3 regions of the Mesorhizobium sp. M0768 genome follow, and region 2 is predicted to be linked to each of the others. Evidence: predicted binding sites of a transcription regulator. Region 2 holds the regulator's gene; each other region holds the start of a gene.
What was found. The regulator PhoB, encoded in region 2, activates phosphate uptake and scavenging genes when phosphate is short. The targets are predictions, from matches to a motif close to TGTCATNNANCTGTCAT.
Positions count from the first base shown of each region.

Region 1: the regulator PhoB is predicted to act here: its motif matches at 3,677-3,693, upstream of NKI08_RS11035 (BtaA family protein).
Region 3: the regulator PhoB is predicted to act here: its motif matches at 2,545-2,561, upstream of NKI08_RS17780 (RNA degradosome polyphosphate kinase).

Region 1 covers NZ_JAMYPD010000006.1:184,535-190,090, forward strand. The annotation lists gene NKI08_RS11030 (hydantoinase B/oxoprolinase family protein) at 1-2,744, shown strand, start outside; gene NKI08_RS11035 (BtaA family protein) at 3,743-4,987, shown strand; gene NKI08_RS11040 (class I SAM-dependent methyltransferase) at 4,987-5,556, shown strand, end outside.
Region 2 covers NZ_JAMYPD010000004.1:229,363-234,918, forward strand. The annotation lists gene NKI08_RS07735 (sugar ABC transporter permease) at 1-565, opposite strand, end outside; gene xylF (D-xylose ABC transporter substrate-binding protein) at 707-1,747, opposite strand; gene NKI08_RS07745 (ROK family protein) at 2,033-3,277, shown strand; gene phoB (phosphate regulon transcriptional regulator PhoB) at 3,287-3,976, opposite strand; gene phoU (phosphate signaling complex protein PhoU) at 3,993-4,700, opposite strand; gene pstB (phosphate ABC transporter ATP-binding protein PstB) at 4,733-5,536, opposite strand; gene pstA (phosphate ABC transporter permease PstA) at 5,533-5,556, opposite strand, start outside.
Region 3 covers NZ_JAMYPD010000012.1:150,043-155,598, reverse strand. The annotation lists gene ppx (exopolyphosphatase) at 1-271, opposite strand, end outside; gene NKI08_RS17780 (RNA degradosome polyphosphate kinase) at 271-2,472, opposite strand; gene NKI08_RS17775 (zinc-finger domain-containing protein) at 2,622-2,867, shown strand; gene NKI08_RS17770 (FAD-dependent monooxygenase) at 2,887-4,104, shown strand; gene NKI08_RS17765 (TIGR02117 family protein) at 4,132-4,803, opposite strand; gene NKI08_RS17760 (metal-sensing transcriptional repressor) at 4,908-5,171, shown strand; gene NKI08_RS17755 (cation diffusion facilitator family transporter) at 5,168-5,556, shown strand, end outside.

The DNA.
Region 1 (5,556 bases), on a different contig from region 2:
GCCGCTTTCGCGCCGGGCCGGATTCGGCCGGCGCCAATCCCGGCCCGGCCGCCTATAGGCGCGGCGGCCCGTTGGCCGTCACTGACGCCAATGTCATGCTGGGCAAGCTGCAGCCCGAGTTCTTCCCGGCTATCTTTGGACCGGGCCAGGACGAACCGCTCGACGTCCAGACGGTTCGCGAAAAATTCACCGCACTTGCCGCCCAGATCGGCGACGGCCGCTCGCCGGAAACCGTCGCCGAAGGGTTCATCACCGTCGCCGTCGAAAACATGGCCAACGCCATCAAGAAGATTTCGGTGCAGCGCGGCTACGATGTCACCGAATACCTCCTGAACTGCTTCGGCGGCGCCGGCGGCCAGCACGCTTGCCTGGTCGCCGATGCGCTCGGCATGGAGGCGGTGCTGATCCATCCGTTCTCCGGCCTGCTATCGGCATACGGCATCGGCCTGTCCTCTGTATTTGCGTCACGCCAGCAGGCGCTGCTGAAGCCGCTGGCGGACAATTCCGGGCCAGCGATCGATGAACTCATCGCAACGCTGCGCAAAGCCGTCATCGACGAACTCGCCGCGCAAGGCATCAGCGAAGACGCGGTCGCCTCGAGACCGGTGCTGCAGATCCGCTACGACGGCACCGATACCGCGCTGCCTGTGAACTTCGGGCACGGCTCGATTGCGCAGGCCAAGGCGGACTTCGAACTGGCGCACAAGGCGCAGTTCGGTTTCGTCTACGACGACAAGCCGATGATCGTCGAATCGGTCGGCGTCGAGGGTACCGATACCGGCGGCACCGGCCGCGACGAAAGCGATTCAGTTGTTGAAGACATGGCCGCAAGTCCTTCCGGGAACCGGAAAATCTTTGTCGACGGCGTCTGGCGCGACGCCGGCATCTTCCCTCGCGAAACGCTGAAGCCTGGTAACAAGATCGCCGGCCCCGCTTTGATCATCGAGCCGAACCAGACCATTGTCGTCGAGCCGGGCTGGCAGGCCGAGATCACCGCCAAGGACCACGTATTGATGCGGCGCGTCGAGAAGAAGCACCGGCACGCCGCACTCGGCACCGAAGCCGATCCGGTGATGCTGGAGGTCTTCAATAACCTGTTCATGTCGATCGCCGAACAGATGGGCGTAACGCTGCAAAACGCTGCCTATTCCGTCAACATCAAGGAGCGGCTCGATTTCTCCTGCGCGGTTTTCGACCGGGATGGCGCGCTGGTCGCCAATGCACCGCATATGCCGGTGCATCTCGGCTCGATGGACCGCTCGGTGGAGACCATCATCCGGCTCAATTCCGGCGACGTTCACCCCGGCGACGTCTTTGCGCTGAACGCACCTTACAATGGCGGCACGCATCTGCCTGATATCACCGTGGTGACGCCTGTCTTTGAGGAAGAGCGCCCAATCTCCCCCCCTGTGGGGGAGATGTCGGCGAAGCCGACAGAGGGGGGCGCTGTCCCGCCGACCTCTCATTCTGTCACGCCCCCCTCTGCCCTGCCGGGCATCTCCCCCACAAGGGGGGAGATCGGCCAATCGCCGAAGATCCTCTTCTACGTCGCCTCGCGTGGCCATCATGCCGACATCGGCGGCACCGCGCCCGGCTCGATGACGCCGCTTGCCACAACCGTCGACGAGGAAGGCGTGCTGTTCGACAATTTCCGCATCGTCGATCGCGGCCGGTTCCGCGAGAAGGACCTGGAGACGCTGCTCACCGACCACCCCTACCCGGCGCGCAATCCGCACCAGAACATCGCCGACCTCAAGGCGCAGATCGCCGCGAACGAAAAGGGCGTCGCCGAGCTGCGCAAGATGGTCGCGCATTTCGGCCTCGATGTGGTCGAAGCCTATATGGGCCATGTCCAGGACAATGCCGCCGAAAGCGTGCGCCGCGTTCTGGAGCGGCTGCCCGACAGTTCGGAATACGAATATCCGACCGACACCGGCCAAATGATCAAGGTGAAGATATCGGTCGACCGGCGGAAGCGCGAAGCCACCGTCGACTTCACCGGAACGTCGCCGGTGATGAAGAACAATTTCAATGCGCCAGAGCCAGTCGCCCGTGCCGCGGTGCTTTATGCCTTTCGCGTCATGGTCGAAGACAACATCCCGATGAATGCCGGATGTCTGCGGCCGATCAACATCATCATTCCCGACGGCTCGATGCTGAAACCCGCCTATCCCGCGGCGGTCGTCGCCGGTAATGTCGAGACCTCGCAACACGTCACCAACGCGCTGTTCGGCGCCATGGGCGCGATGGCCAATGCGCAAGGCACGATGAACAATCTCACCTTCGGCAACAAGCAGTATCAGTATTACGAGACGATCTGCTCGGGCTCGCCGGCCGGCCGGATGAACGACGGCCGCGGTTTTGCCGGCACCTCCGGCGTCCACACCCATATGACCAATTCGCGCCTGACCGATCCGGAAGTGCTGGAACTGCGTTTCCCGGTATTGCTCGAGGATTTTCATATCCGCGAAGGCTCCGGCGGCGAAGGCAAATGGAATGCCGGCGACGGCACCAGGCGCACCATCCGCTTCCTCGAAAAAATGGAATGCGCCATCCTGTCCTCGCATCGCAACCGCCCGCCGCGGGGACTGGACGGAGGCGGCGATGGCGAGGCCGGTTCGACCAAGGTCCGCCGCAAGACCGGCGCGATCGAGACGCTGAAAGCCTGCGATCAGACCATCCTCGACGCTGGCGAGGCGGTCATCGTGACGACGCCGACCCCAGGTGGATTTGGCAAGTCGTAACGCGCAAGTGTAACGCGCAAGATAAGATGATATCGGCCGCCTAGGCAGGGCAAGGTGGGAAAACGGCGGGCACGATTGCGCAAGCTATGGAAAGCAGGGGGCCTATGGAAAGCAGGGGGCTGAGAGCGATCCGGCGGGACCAAACCGACCGTGGGCCAAAAAGGGTTGCGGGCGCAATTTCGATGTCGGCGGGCGGATCAAACCCTCAAGGGCGAAGAGCAGCTTCGCCATTCTATACCAAAGACTTCCAGGACCGATGAGGACTTAGCACCCATATGGATGAGTATACGCGCCTCCCGAACTATGATCCAGATTTCTGTCGAAGGGTTGCTAAGTGGGGAGCTATAGTCTGTTTTTTGGGAGTTGTTGTGGAGGCCTTCATCTTTTCGCTGGTCGACCCAGCGCGAAGTAGTTGCACTGGGTGGATCATTCACGGCGGGCAACCCATACCGCTAAAGATGATATTCGCACTGACGCTTTTTCCTGCATTTTGGGCTTGCTTCGTTTTTCTAAGATGGAAACATTTTTCTAAGACGATGCATGCTGCCGCTACAGGTAATTATGTGCCGCCCTTATCAAAACTCTTAGGTCATCCCAAGATCGATCCGTTCACATTCCCTCATGATCAAGTGTTTCGAACGGTGATCGTGCTGTGGTGCATATTCTGCACAAGCCCTCTTTGGTTGATGCTCACTTTCTGTACAAATACATTTGGCTATCTTGGTTTCAACCGCTGACAAACTCATGAAAACTGCGACACCGGAACCGACATTTGGGGATGCTCGCCTGCCTCTACGGATTGATCGTAGATTCATGAACTACGATTCGACTGGCCCTCGATTTTCCAGCCAAATTCGCTGCCAAGTAAGGTTGTGCCAAGGCACCACCTAATTTTGCGCGCCACAGCAATGCTTGAGCCGGCGTCAACAGGCTGTCACTGGCCTGTCATCACCCTGCGCTACCGGCTTGCGCCAAAGCAAACGGGGAATCGCCTTGCCATGACGGACATTTCTGGGGACCTGGTTTTTCGCCGCGGCAAGGAAGTCGGCAAGGCCGTCTACCAGAACCGCCCGCTGTCGAAAGCCGGCATCTCCGAGCGCCTGTTCGCCTTCCTGTTCTCCGGCCTCGTCTATCCGCAGATCTGGGAAGACCCCGAAATCGACATGGACGCGATGCAGCTCGGGACGGGCCACCGCATCGTCACCATTGCCTCCGGCGGCTGTAACATCCTTGCCTATCTCACCCGCTCGCCGGAAAGGATCGATGCCGTCGATCTCAACGCTGCCCATATCGCGCTGAACCGCATGAAGCTCGAAGCCGTCCGTCACCTGCCGTCGCAGGGCGACCTGTTCCGTTTCTTCGGCGCGGCTGAGACCGGGCACAATTCACAGGCCTACGATCGCTTCATCGCACCGCATCTCGACCCGGTCAGTCGCCATTATTGGGAGCGCCGCAACTGGCGCGGCCGTCGCCGCATCGCCGTCTTCGACCGCAATTTCTACCAGACCGGCCTGCTTGGCCTGTTCATCGCCATAGGCCACCGCACCGCAAAATTCTTCGGCGTCGACCCGGCCGGCATCATGGACGTCAAGAGCATCGCCGATCAGCGCCGCTTCTTTGACGAAGAGCTGGCGCCGGTCTTCGAAAAACCGCTGCTGAAATGGGCGACCTCGCGAAAAGCCTCGCTGTTCGGCCTCGGCATTCCGCCGGCCCAGTACGATTCGCTGATCACCTCGGGTGACGGCACCATGGCCAGCGTGCTGAAGGCACGACTGGAAAAGCTCGCCTGCGATTTTCCGCTGAAGACCAATTATTTCGCCTGGCAGGCTTTCGCCCGCCGCTACCCTGATCCGGGCGAGGCCGCCCTGCCCGCCTATCTCGAAAAGTGCAACTACAAGACGATCCGCAACAATGTCGATCGCGTTGCCATCCACCACGCCAATCTGATCGAGTTCCTTGCCGGCAAGGATGCCGGCTCGGTGGATCGCTTCGTGCTGCTCGATGCACAGGACTGGATGACCGACCACCAGCTCAACGGGTTGTGGGCCGAGATCACCCGAACCGCCTCAACCGGCGCCCGCGTCATCTTCCGCACCGCAGCGGAACCCAGCCTGCTGCCCGGCCGCGTCTCGAATTCGCTGCTCGACCAGTGGCGCTACGAGAACGACGCTTCGCGCGAGTTTTCGGAGCGCGACCGCTCGGCCATCTATGGCGGCTTCCATCTCTATGTGAAGCGGTCCTGATGAGCACGACCGACTTGCCGGCCAGCCATGCCGAGCTGATGGACGGCGTCTACCGCTGGCAGCGTCATATCTACGACCTGACCCGCAAATACTATCTGCTCGGCCGCGACCGGCTTATCGCCGGACTGGATGTGCCGGCCGGCGGCACCGTGCTCGAGCTCGGCTGCGGCACCGGCCGCAACATCATCCTCGCCGCCCGCCGCTATCCCGGCGCGCGCCTCTTCGGCCTCGATATTTCGGCCGAGATGCTGGAGACGGCGACTGCCGCCCTCGCGCGCGAAGGCCTCTCCGGCCGCGTCACGCTGGCGCGCGGCGATGCCACGAATTTCGACGCGAAAGCGCTGTTCGGCGTCGAAAGTTTCGACCGCGTCTTTGTCTCATATTCGCTGTCGATGATCCCCGGCTGGGAAAAGACGGTATCCGCGGCTCTTGCTGCTCTGTCACCGGGCGGCTCGCTGCATGTCGTCGATTTTGGCCAGCAGGAAGCCTTGCCCAGCTGGTTCCGCAAGCTGCTGCGCGGCTGGCTGAAAAAATTCCATGTCGAGCCGCGTGAAGTCCTGCGCGACGTC
Region 2 (5,556 bases):
CGACCCACCATGCGGCACCCCGCCAGACCAGAAGGCCGCCCAGCGTCACGATGAAGGCCGGCACCTCGAGATAAGCGATGATGTATCCCTGGAACGCTCCGATCAGAAGGCCAAGCGCCAGGCCGATGGCCAGTGCCAGGATCCAGATCCAGGGATTGCCTAATTGCAGACCGATCATTCGCACCAGGAAATGCACCTGCGCAAAGCCCATGACCACGCCGATCAGGCCTTCGGCGGAACCGACCGACAGGTCGATATTGCGCATGACGATAACCAGCACCATTCCGGCAGCCATTATGGCCACGGCGGAAGTCTGCACCGACAGGTTCCAGAGATTGCGTGGCGTCAGGAAGGTCCGGCTGTCGAAGTCGAACGGATTGACGCCGAGCCGTACGCTGGAAACGACATGCAGGCCGACCCAGATGACCAGCAGCGCGCCGACCATGCCGAGCATGCGCGTGTCGAGTTCGGTTGCCTTGAGAAATCGGGCAACGATGCCGAGCTCGGATTCCCGTGCCCGGTCTGCCGTGTTGTCGACCGGCGTGTTGGACGTCGTGTCGGTCATGATGTTTCTCCCGCCGGGTTGCCGTCTGTCGCGGATGCCGGAAGCAGCCTAGAAGTTATCCGCCGGAAGCGGAAAAACAACTCTTGTTGAAAAACGCCGCGGCGAGCGGCCGCGGCGTTCGGACTTCTCGGAAACGTCGGCTCAGTTGCAGACTGCAACAGTGCCAGCCGTCACGCCGGCGCAGACCTCTTCTTTCTTGATCCAGCCGGCGTCGATGACGACGTTGAGGTTGTCCTTGGTGATGGCGACCGGGGTCAGGAACAGCGACTTGACGGCATTGCCGCCGGGCGTGGTGAAATCCTTCACGCCGGCAATGTCGGTCATCTGCTTGCCGTCGGCCAGTTGCGAGGCGATCTCGGCGGCATTCTTGCCGAGCTCGCGCGCATCCTTCCACACCGACACGGTCTGTGTGCCGAGCGCGATGCGGTTCAGCGCGGCGTGGTCGCCGTCCTGGCCCGAAACCGGAACCGATCCGGCCAGCCCTTGCGCTGTCAGCGCGGCGACGACGCCGCCGGCAGTGCCGTCATTGGCCGCGACCACGGCATCGACCTTGTTGTCGTTGGCGGTCAGGAACTGTTCCATGTTCTTCTGAGCGTTGGCCGGCAGCCAGCCGTCGGTATAGGCCTCGCCAACATTCTTGATCTTGCCGCTGTCTATTGCCGCCTTCAGCACCTCCATCGAACCGGCAAACAGGAAATCGGCATTCGGATCGGAACCCGAACCCTTGATGAAGACGTAGTTGCCTTCCGGCTTCACCTTGAAGACTTCCCGGGCCTGCATGCGGCCGACTTCCTTGTTGTCGAAGGTCAGGTAAAAGACGTCCTTGTTCTCGATCAGCCGGTCGTAGCCGACAACCGGAATACCTTCGTCCAGCGCCTTTTGCACGGCCGGCCCGATGGCCGAGGCGTCCTGCGCCAGGATGATCAGTGCGTTGGCGCCCTGCGAGATCAGGCTCTCGACGTCGGTGAGCTGCTTGCCGGGGTTGGACTGTGCGTCGGCGGAAATATACTTGTCGCCTGCGGCCTCGATGGCCGCCTTCATTGCGGCCTCGTCGGTCTTCCAGCGCTCTTCCTGGAAGTTCGACCAGGAAACGCCGATGACCTTGTCTTTAGCCTGCGCCACCGACGCCAGCGCCAGCGTCATGGCGACACCCGCCAGAATGGCGGTCGTGAATTTCTTCATCATATCCTCCCTGCGCCGCGTACGGCGTGACCAATTGGCTCAAAGACCAGCTTAGAAGCTCTAATTTTTTCGAGCCTCGAAAAAATACTGGTCCGATCTCCGGCTGCTGTCAACATCGATTCTGATGGATTTTGATGACTCTGCGAGTTTTTTCGAGCGTCGGAATAAACGATGACAGCGCCACCTGCATCTGACACTATTTGCCTCATCCGACACTATTTGTCGGACATTACCGACGGCTTCCGGTTCATGAGCGGCCGCGGCAACCGGGAGGAAAGCAAAACAATGTCGGTCGGAATCCGCCATGACGATTTGCGCCGGCGCAACCGGGCGATGGTGATCTCGGCGGTGCGCCGGGCCGGCCAGCCATCGCGTACTGAGATCGCAGCTACCACCGGCCTCAGTCATTCGACCATATCGGCGATTTCTTCCGACCTGATACGGGAAGGCATCCTCGCCGAGAGCAAGCCAAGTGAGCCCGTTTCGTTGAAACGCGGTCGTCCGCAAGTCGGCCTCGCCCTCAACCCGGAAGCGGCGGCGGTGCTGACCGTGGTGTTGTCGCTGAATTTCCTTTCGGCCGCCATTATCGACTACACGGGACAGGTGGTCGCCGAGGAACAGCGCCGGCTGGACACGCTGACTATGCCGCGCGACGAGCTGATCCGTGAATGCATGGCCATCGTCCGGCGCCGGCTGCAGGATCCAGATCTTGACGTCCGCAGTGTCGCCCGCATCGCCCTGGCGATTCAGGGCATTACCGACTCCCCTGCACGCGCCATGCTGTGGTCGCCGATCACGCCGCAGACCGACATCGCCTTTGCCGACATGCTGGAGGACGAATTCGGCATCCCGGCAACGGTGGAGAACGACTGCAACATGATGGCGGTGGCTTTGCGCTGGCGCAATCCGGATCGCTATCGCGATGACTTCATCGCCATCCTGCTTTCGCATGGCATCGGCATGGGGCTGGTGCTGAAGGGCGAACTGTTCACCGGGACGCATTCCTCGGGCGGCGAATTTGGCCACATGATCCATCGTCCGGGCGGCGCGCTCTGCCGTTGCGGGCGGCGCGGCTGCATCGAGGCGTATGCCGGCAACTACGCCATCTGGCGCAACGCCAGGCAGATGAGCGAAGACAGCGAACCGGTCGCCGACGTCAGCGACGCCGACATGCGCGCACTGGCGGCCCGGGCGCGCGAGAAAGATGGGCCGGAACGCGAGGCCTACCGCAAGGCCGGCGAAGCGCTGGGTTTCGGTCTCGGCTCGCTGTTCGCGCTGATCGATCCGGCACCGGTCGCGATGGTCGGCGCCAGTGCCGCCGCCTTCGATCTGATCGAGCCGGCCTTGCGGAAGGCAATCGCCCAGACCGCCGGCGGCCAGCATTCAGGCTCGATCTCCTTCGATACAGAGCCGAACGAATTGCCTCTGATCCGCGAAGGCTGCGCGATGCGGGCGTTAAGCTTCGTCGACCAGGAGATTTTCGCGCCGGGCGCGCAAATGAGGCCCAGCGTCAGAAAGAACGTAGCCTGACCAGGCGGGTCAATCTTCCCTGATCGCATAGCCGGCGCCGCGGATGGTGCGGATGACATCCGGCATCCGGCCGTTGTTGACGGCTTTGCGCAGCCGCCCGACATGCACGTCGACGGTGCGTTCGTCGATGTAGATTGTCTCCCCCCAGACATTATCGAGTAACTGGCTGCGCGAGAAGACACGGCCCGGATGCCGCATCATGAACTCGAGCAGCCGGAATTCGGTCGGCCCGAGCCTGATTTCGCTCTTCTTGCGATAGACCCTGTGCGATTCGCGATCGAGCACGATGTCGCCGACCTTCAGCACGCTGGACAGCACTTCCGGCTTGGCGCGCCGCAGCAGCGCCTTGACCCTGGCCATGAATTCCGGTGTCGAAAACGGCTTGACCAGATAGTCGTCGGCGCCGGTCGAAAGACCGCGCACCCGGTCGCTCTCCTCGCCGCGCGCGGTCAGCATGATGATCGGCAGCCGCTCGGTTTCGGGGCGCACCCGCAACCGACGACAGAGCTCGATGCCGGAAACCGCTGGTATCATCCAGTCGAGCACCAAAAGGTCGGGCACATTCTCCTGCAAACGGATCTCGGCTTCGTCGCCGCGTGTCACCACCTCGACCTGGTAGCCTTCGGATTCGAGATTGTAGCGGAGCAGCACACCCAACGGCTCCTCGTCCTCCACCACCATTATGCGTGGTGCGATCATCGGCTGGGCACCCCCATCATGTCACCGGTGCGGACATTGTCGTTTCGTCCTGCTTCGGACGATTGACCGGCAATTGCTCGCCGGTCAGCACATAATACGCATTTTCGGCGATGTTGGTGACATGGTCGCCGATCCGCTCCAGATTCTTGGCGCAGAACAGCAGGTGCGTGCAAGCGGTGATGTTGCGCGGATCTTCCATCATGTAGGTCAACAGCTCGCGGAACACGGACGTGTATTTAACGTCGATGCGCTCGTCGGCGGCACGAAGCTTGGCCAACGCGGCCGCATCGCCTGCAGCATATTCCTCGATGACACCCTGCACCTGGATGAGAACCAGCTGCGCCATCGCGTCGATGGAATGCGACAGGTCCCGCGGCGTGGCGCTGAGGCCGACCGCACTCACGCGCTTGGCGATATTCTTGGCAAGGTCGCCGATGCGTTCGAGGTCGCCCGCCATGCGGATCGCTCCGACCACATGGCGAAGATCGTGGGCCATCGGCTGGCGTTTGGCGATCAGGGTGATGGCGCGGTCGTCCAGTTCGCGTTGACGCGCATCCATGATGGCGTCGTCGGAAACGACGCGTTGCGCCAGCACGTTGTCGGAATTCAACAGCGCCTTGGTCGCCCCGCCGACCATCGAACCGGCGAGGTCGGCCATGTCGCGGATCAGCTTGCTGATCTGCTCGAGATCCTCGTCGAAAGAAGCGACTGTGTGTTCGCCCATGGTCCTGTCCTCATATGCATGATCGGAACGGCTCAGCCGAAGCGGCCAGTGATGTAGTCCTGCGTGCGCTTCTCGCGGGGCGACGTGAAGATCTTCTCGGTCCGGTCGAACTCGACCAGTTCACCCAGATACATGAAGGCCGTCTGGCGCGACACGCGCGCCGCCTGCTGCATGTTGTGGGTGACGATGACGATCGTGTAGTCGGCTTGCAATTCGTCGATCAGTTCCTCGATCTTGGCAGTCGACAGCGGGTCGAGGGCCGAAGCCGGTTCGTCGAGCAGAATGACTTCCGGCTTCACGGCCACGGTGCGGGCGATACAGAGCCGCTGCTGCTGGCCGCCGGATAGGCTCAAGCCGCTGGCGTTGAGCTTGTCCTTGACCTCGCTCCACAGCGCGGCGCGCTTCAACGCCTGTTCGACGCGGCCGTCCATCTCGGACTTGCCGAGGTTCTCGTAGAGCCTGACGCCGAAGGCGATGTTCTCGTAGATCGACATCGGGAACGGCGTCGGCTTCTGGAACACCATGCCGATCTTGGTCCTGAGGAGGTTGAGATCCTGCGACCGGTCGAGAATGTTCTTGCCGTCGAGCAGCACCTGGCCCTCGGCCGTCTGTTTTGGGTAGAGCTCATAGATGCGGTTGAATACACGCAGCAGCGTCGATTTCCCGCAGCCCGAAGGGCCGATGAAGGCCGTGACACTGCGCTCAGGCAGCGACAGGCTGATGTCCTTCAGCGCCTTGCTCTGGCCGTAGTAGAAGTTGAGATTCTTGACCTCGATCTTCGTCTTCTCGGCGACCGTTTCGGCCATCGTCATGTCTGGGGACAACATCTGTGTCATCTGTCCTCTCTGCGTCCGGT
Region 3 (5,556 bases), on a different contig from region 2:
TCGCCAGCACATATATGCGCTCGGCGCCGGCCTGGTCGGAGAGCGCGCGGAAGCGGCGGAACTCTTCCATCGAGCGCGTCACCGCCTCGGGATCGAGCTTTCCGGTCGAAACGATGCCGCGGCCGAGGCCGGCCAGCATCTTTTCGTTGAACAGCAAGGTCGGCGAGCGCGCCAGTCCTTCATAGATGACAAGACGGATCGAGTTCGATCCGATATCGATGATGGACAGCGGTCGGCGGTCCTGAAGCCGGCCCTGGGACGCTGAAATCATCAGCCCGTCGCTGCGTTCTGTTTCTTGCGGCGCTTGAACTGCGCGATGCGCTTGGGCGCATGCGACTTCAACGCATCGCCCCGTCCGGACAGGCTCGGATTGGTCATGAAATATTCCTGCGCGTTGAACGGTTCCTCGCCCTCCTCCAGCACAACGCGCCGGGAGGTTCCGTCAGCCAATACGTCGAAACTTTGCTGGTTGTCCATGATGTTGCCGAGCATGATCTGGCCGAGCACCTGCTCATGCACAGTTGGATTGGTGATCGGCACCATGGTCTCGACGCGGCGGTCGAGATTGCGCGGCATCAGATCGGCCGAGGAGATATAGACGATCGCCCCGTCCGAGGGCAGGCCGTGGCCGTTGCCGAAGCAATAGATGCGGCTGTGCTCGAGGAAACGGCCGACGATCGACTTCACCCTAATGTTCTCCGATAGGCCGGGCACCTGCGGTCTCAGGCAGCAGATGCCGCGCACGACGAGATCGATCTCGACGCCGGCGCGGCTGGCATCGTAGAGCGCATCGATGACGATCGGGTCGACCAAGGCGTTCATCTTCATCCAGATGCGGGCCGGCCTGCCCTCCAGCGCGTGGCTGATCTCATCCGAAATGTGCTGGAGGATGCGGTCGCGCAGCGTAAACGGCGAGATGGCCAGCCGCATCTGCTCGGCCGGCTCGGCATAGCCGGTGATGAAGTTGAACAGCTGGGCGACATCGCGCGCGATCGTCGGATCGGTGGTGAAGAAGGACAGGTCGGTGTAGATGCGTGCCGTGACCGGGTGGTAGTTGCCGGTGCCCAGATGCACGTAATTGCGCAGCCTGCCATCCTCGCGGCGCACCACCAGCGACATCTTTGCGTGGGTCTTCAGTTCGAGAAAGCCGAAGACGACCTGAACGCCGGCGCGCTCGAGGTCGCGCGCCCAGCGGATGTTGGCTTCCTCGTCGAAACGCGCCTTGAGCTCGACTAGCGCGGTCACCGACTTGCCGGCCTCGGCGGCGTCGACCAAAGCGCGTACGATCGGGCTGTCGTTGGAGGTGCGATAGAGCGTCTGCTTGATCGCCACCACTTCCGGATCGGCCATTGCCTGGCGCAGGAACTGCACCACGACGTCGAAGGATTCGTAGGGGTGGTGGACGATGATGTCCTTCTCGCGGATCGCGGCAAAACAATCGCCGCCATGCTCGCGGATGCGCTCGGGGAAGCGCGGATTGTAGGGCGTGAACTTCAGATCGTCGCGGGCGACGGCGACGATCTCCGAGATCTGGCTGAGCGCCAGCGGACCGGTGAGCACGCTGATCCGGCTTGCCGAAACGCCAAGCTCGCCGGCGACGAAGTCACGCAATTCGGGCGGCATCAGCCGGTCGAACTCGATCCGGATGACCGAGCCGCGGCGTCGCCGCTTCAGCGCCGTCTCGAACAGCCGCACCAGATCCTCTGATTCTTCCTCGACCTCGATATCGCTGTCGCGGATGATGCGGAATGTGCCGGAGCCCTTGACCTCATAGCCGGGGAACAGCTTGCCGATATAGAGACTGACCGCCTCTTCGAGTGGAATGAAGCGGACATGATGCTTGCGATCCGGCAAACGGATGAAGCGCCTCAGCGCCACCGGCAGGCGCAGAAGCGCGCTCATTTCCTCGCCGTTCTTGCGATGGCGCAATTGCAGCGCCATCGAGAAACCGAGATTGGGAATGAACGGAAACGGATGCGCCGGGTCGATCGACAGCGGCGTCAGGACCGGAAATACCTGCTCCTGGAAATGGTCCTCGAGCCAGGTCTTCTCGTCCTTGGTCAGCGCATCGCGGGTGATGCTTTCGATGCCTTGTTTGTCGAGCAGCAGCATCAGCGCCGAAAGGCTGTTCTGCTGGTCCTCCTGCAGGCGCTCGACCTCGCGCAGCAATTGTTCGAGCTGCTGCTCGGGAGTGCGCCCATCCGGGCTCTTCAGCACGATGCCTTCGCGCACCTGGCCGGCAAGACCGGCGACGCGGACCATGAAGAACTCGTCGAGGTTGGCGGCCGATATCGACAGGAAGCGAACACGCTCGAGCAGCGGATGGTTGGCGTTCAGCGACTCTTCGAGCACGCGCCGGTTGAATTGCAGCCAGGAAAACTCGCGGTTGACGAAGCGGTCGGGATTGCCGCCTTCGCGGCTCGCCGCCTCGACGGTGATGAATTCGTTCTGCACCGGCTTCAGTTCGTTCATGGTTTCCGCTCTTCCCACACCGTTCGACGAGCACAGCCGTAACCGGCTTAACTTATCCTCTGACAGGCTTTTGCGACAGTTTCATTTCATCGATCTTGCAAAGAGACGGGTTATGATCCAGATGCAATCGACGAGATCAGGAGACGACGATGGCAGGCGGTTCCATTCCCCATTTCCAGAACGATGCGGGCTACCCGGCAATCGACATCGGCGTCAAGGAATTCATGTGCACCGGCGCCAATCCGCCTTTCGACCATCCGCATGTATTTCTCGACATGGGCGACGACAATGAAAAGGTCTGCCCCTATTGCTCGACGCTCTATCGCTATTCGCCGAAACTGAAGGCATTGGAAACGCACCCGCCGGGCTGCCTCTATATCGACCAGGCCGCCTGATTCTTCCGCGACAAGCCTGATGCAGGAAACGCAGTCCCGGCAGGTGGTAATCGCCGGGGCGGGCGTCGCCGGGCTGACCGCGGCACTGGCCTTCGCCGAGCGCGGCTATCGGGTAAAACTGTTCGAACAGGCGCAGCACCTCGAGGCTGCCGGCGCCGGTATCCAGCTTTCGCCCAACGCGACGCGCATCCTACGGCAGCTCGGCGTACTCGATCGGCTGCTGCCGACGTCGGTGCGCCCGGAGGCGGTCGTGCTCAAGGATGCCGCCACGCTGCGCAAGCTGGCGCGCGTACCGCTTGGCCAGGCGGCCGAAACGCGCTGGGGAGCGCCCTATCTCGTTGCCCACCGCGCGGATCTGCAGTCAGCGCTGATGCAGCGGATAGCCGAGCGGCCCGAGGTCGAGCTTGTCACCGGTGCCCGCGTCGGCGGCGTCGCAACCGGACCGAATGGCATCACCGCAACAATCGAGATTGCCGGCACGACCATCGAAACCGAAGCATCGTTGCTGGTCGGAGCCGATGGCGTCTGGTCGTCGGTGCGAGAAAAACTTGCCCGCAAGGCGGCCGAATTCGGCAGAAGCCGATTCTCGGGCGAGCTTGCCTGGCGCGCCACGGTGGCCGCGGACAGCCTTGCCGGACAAGCCTTCAGGGCGATCGGTGCGCCCGATTGCGTTACCGCATTCCTCCATCCAGGCTTCCATATGGTCGCCTATCCGGTCAGCCGTGGCACTGTCTTCAACCTCGCGGCCTTCACCAAGGGCAAGCGCATCGCCGAGGGCTGGTCAGGGCATGCCGACCCCGCCATCCTCGCCAGCGCCATGCGTAGCGCCGCGCCGGCGCTGGTCCGCCTGGCGAACGAGGCCGCGCCGTGGACGGCATGGCCGATCCACATAGTCGAGCAGCGGCGGTGGACGACGCCGGAAGGCATCGCGCTGACCGGCGACGCGGCGCACGCGATGACGCCGTTTGCCGCACAGGGCGCGGCGATGGCGATCGAAGACGCGGTAACCCTTGCCGGTTTCGTTGCCACCTCGCCCGCCGATCTCAGCAGCGCGCTTGTCGCCTGGGAACAGGCGCGGCGGCCGCGCGTCGCCCAGGTCGCCCGCCGCGGCGCCGTCAATCGCCTCGCCTGGCATGCGGCCGGGCCGGTGGCGATGGCCCGCAACCTGTTCCTGGCGATGCGCTCGCCCGAAAAACTCGCCGCCGATCTCGACTGGCTCTACGGCTGGCGGGCGTAGGACGTTCGGCGGTCCTAAGTCGCCCGGTCAATTGTAAAGCCGCATCGACAGGCCGAGCGATGCCGGCAGCGGGTTCCACCAGCCGGTGCGCAGCCCGGCGGTGCGCAGTGCCGCCGCCGCCCAGGTGTTGCAGCCGACCAGCGCGTTGAAACGGCCATTGCCTTCGAAGAAACGATCGAAACGGGAATACGCCGCATTCTCGATCGGCATGGCCCCGCTCGGTCCCTGCCGGAAGCTTCCCGCAATGTAATCGAGCAGCGCCGTAAACCGCTCCTCGCCGATGTCGAAGCCGGCGACGTCGGGATGCGGCTCGGCGATTTCGCCTGAAATGTCGACATGCATCACCGAGGCATCGACGGTCAGCGCCTTCATCACCGGCACTGCCTTCAGTTCCGACCAGGTCGGCGTCTCGAGATAGAAGGCGCGGCCGCCCCAGCCGAAGACGATGTAGCGGACCTCCGCCACGTCTGCTGGAATGCCGGCATCGACCAGGAAATGGAAGCGCCGGCGCACATCGTCGTCGACCGGGATGGCGATGTCGGTGTGGATCGGATTTTTCAGCACCAGGATGCGGTGGCTTGAGCCGATCGGATCGGCAACTGCCGCCGGCCAGAGCGGGCGCGGCAGCAGTGTGCCCAATGCCACCGCAAGGACTGCTGCAACGACCAGCAGGCCAAGAAAACGGGCAAGCTTCTTCATGGGAAAGGCATAGAACAAGCAATGCTCAAGGTGAAGCCCCTCCGAAAGTTGCACAGCTGACTTAGAGCTTGACGCGTATCCTCCCCGGGAGGATACGCTGAGGCATGTCAGATCACCTCCACGCCTCGCATCCTTCCATCATAAAGCGCCTGAAGCGCGCGCAAGGCCACCTTGCGGCGGTGCTGGCGATGATCGAGGCGCATCGCCCTTGCGTTGACTTGGCGCAGCAGCTTCATGCCGTCGAAAGGGCCATCAGCAGCGCCAAGCGCGAGCTGATCAACGATCACATCGAGCATTGCCTGACCGACAGCGTCGAAACCGGCGGCAACTCGCTGGCGGAACTCAAGCAGCTGGCGAAATATCTATGAATGCCATCGTAGCCCGCATTCTGGACTGGCTCGGGTTCGGCTCGCACGCCGCACATCATCACGGCGATCACGGTCCGCACGGTCACAGCCATGGCGTCATCGACGCGACAATTGCCACCACCGACCGGGGCATCTGGGCAATCAAATGGTCGTTCGTGATCCTGGCCATCACCGCGGCATTGCAGATGGTCGTGGTTGCGTTGTCGGGGAGCGTGGCATTGCTGGCCGACACGATCCATAACATCGGCGACGCGACCACGGCGATCCCGCTCTGGATTGCGTTCGTTCTGGCGCGGCGCAAGCCGTCGCGGATCTTCACGTATGGCTTGGGCCGGGTCGAGGATCTGGCCGGCATCATCATCGTGCTCATCATCCTGTTCAGCGC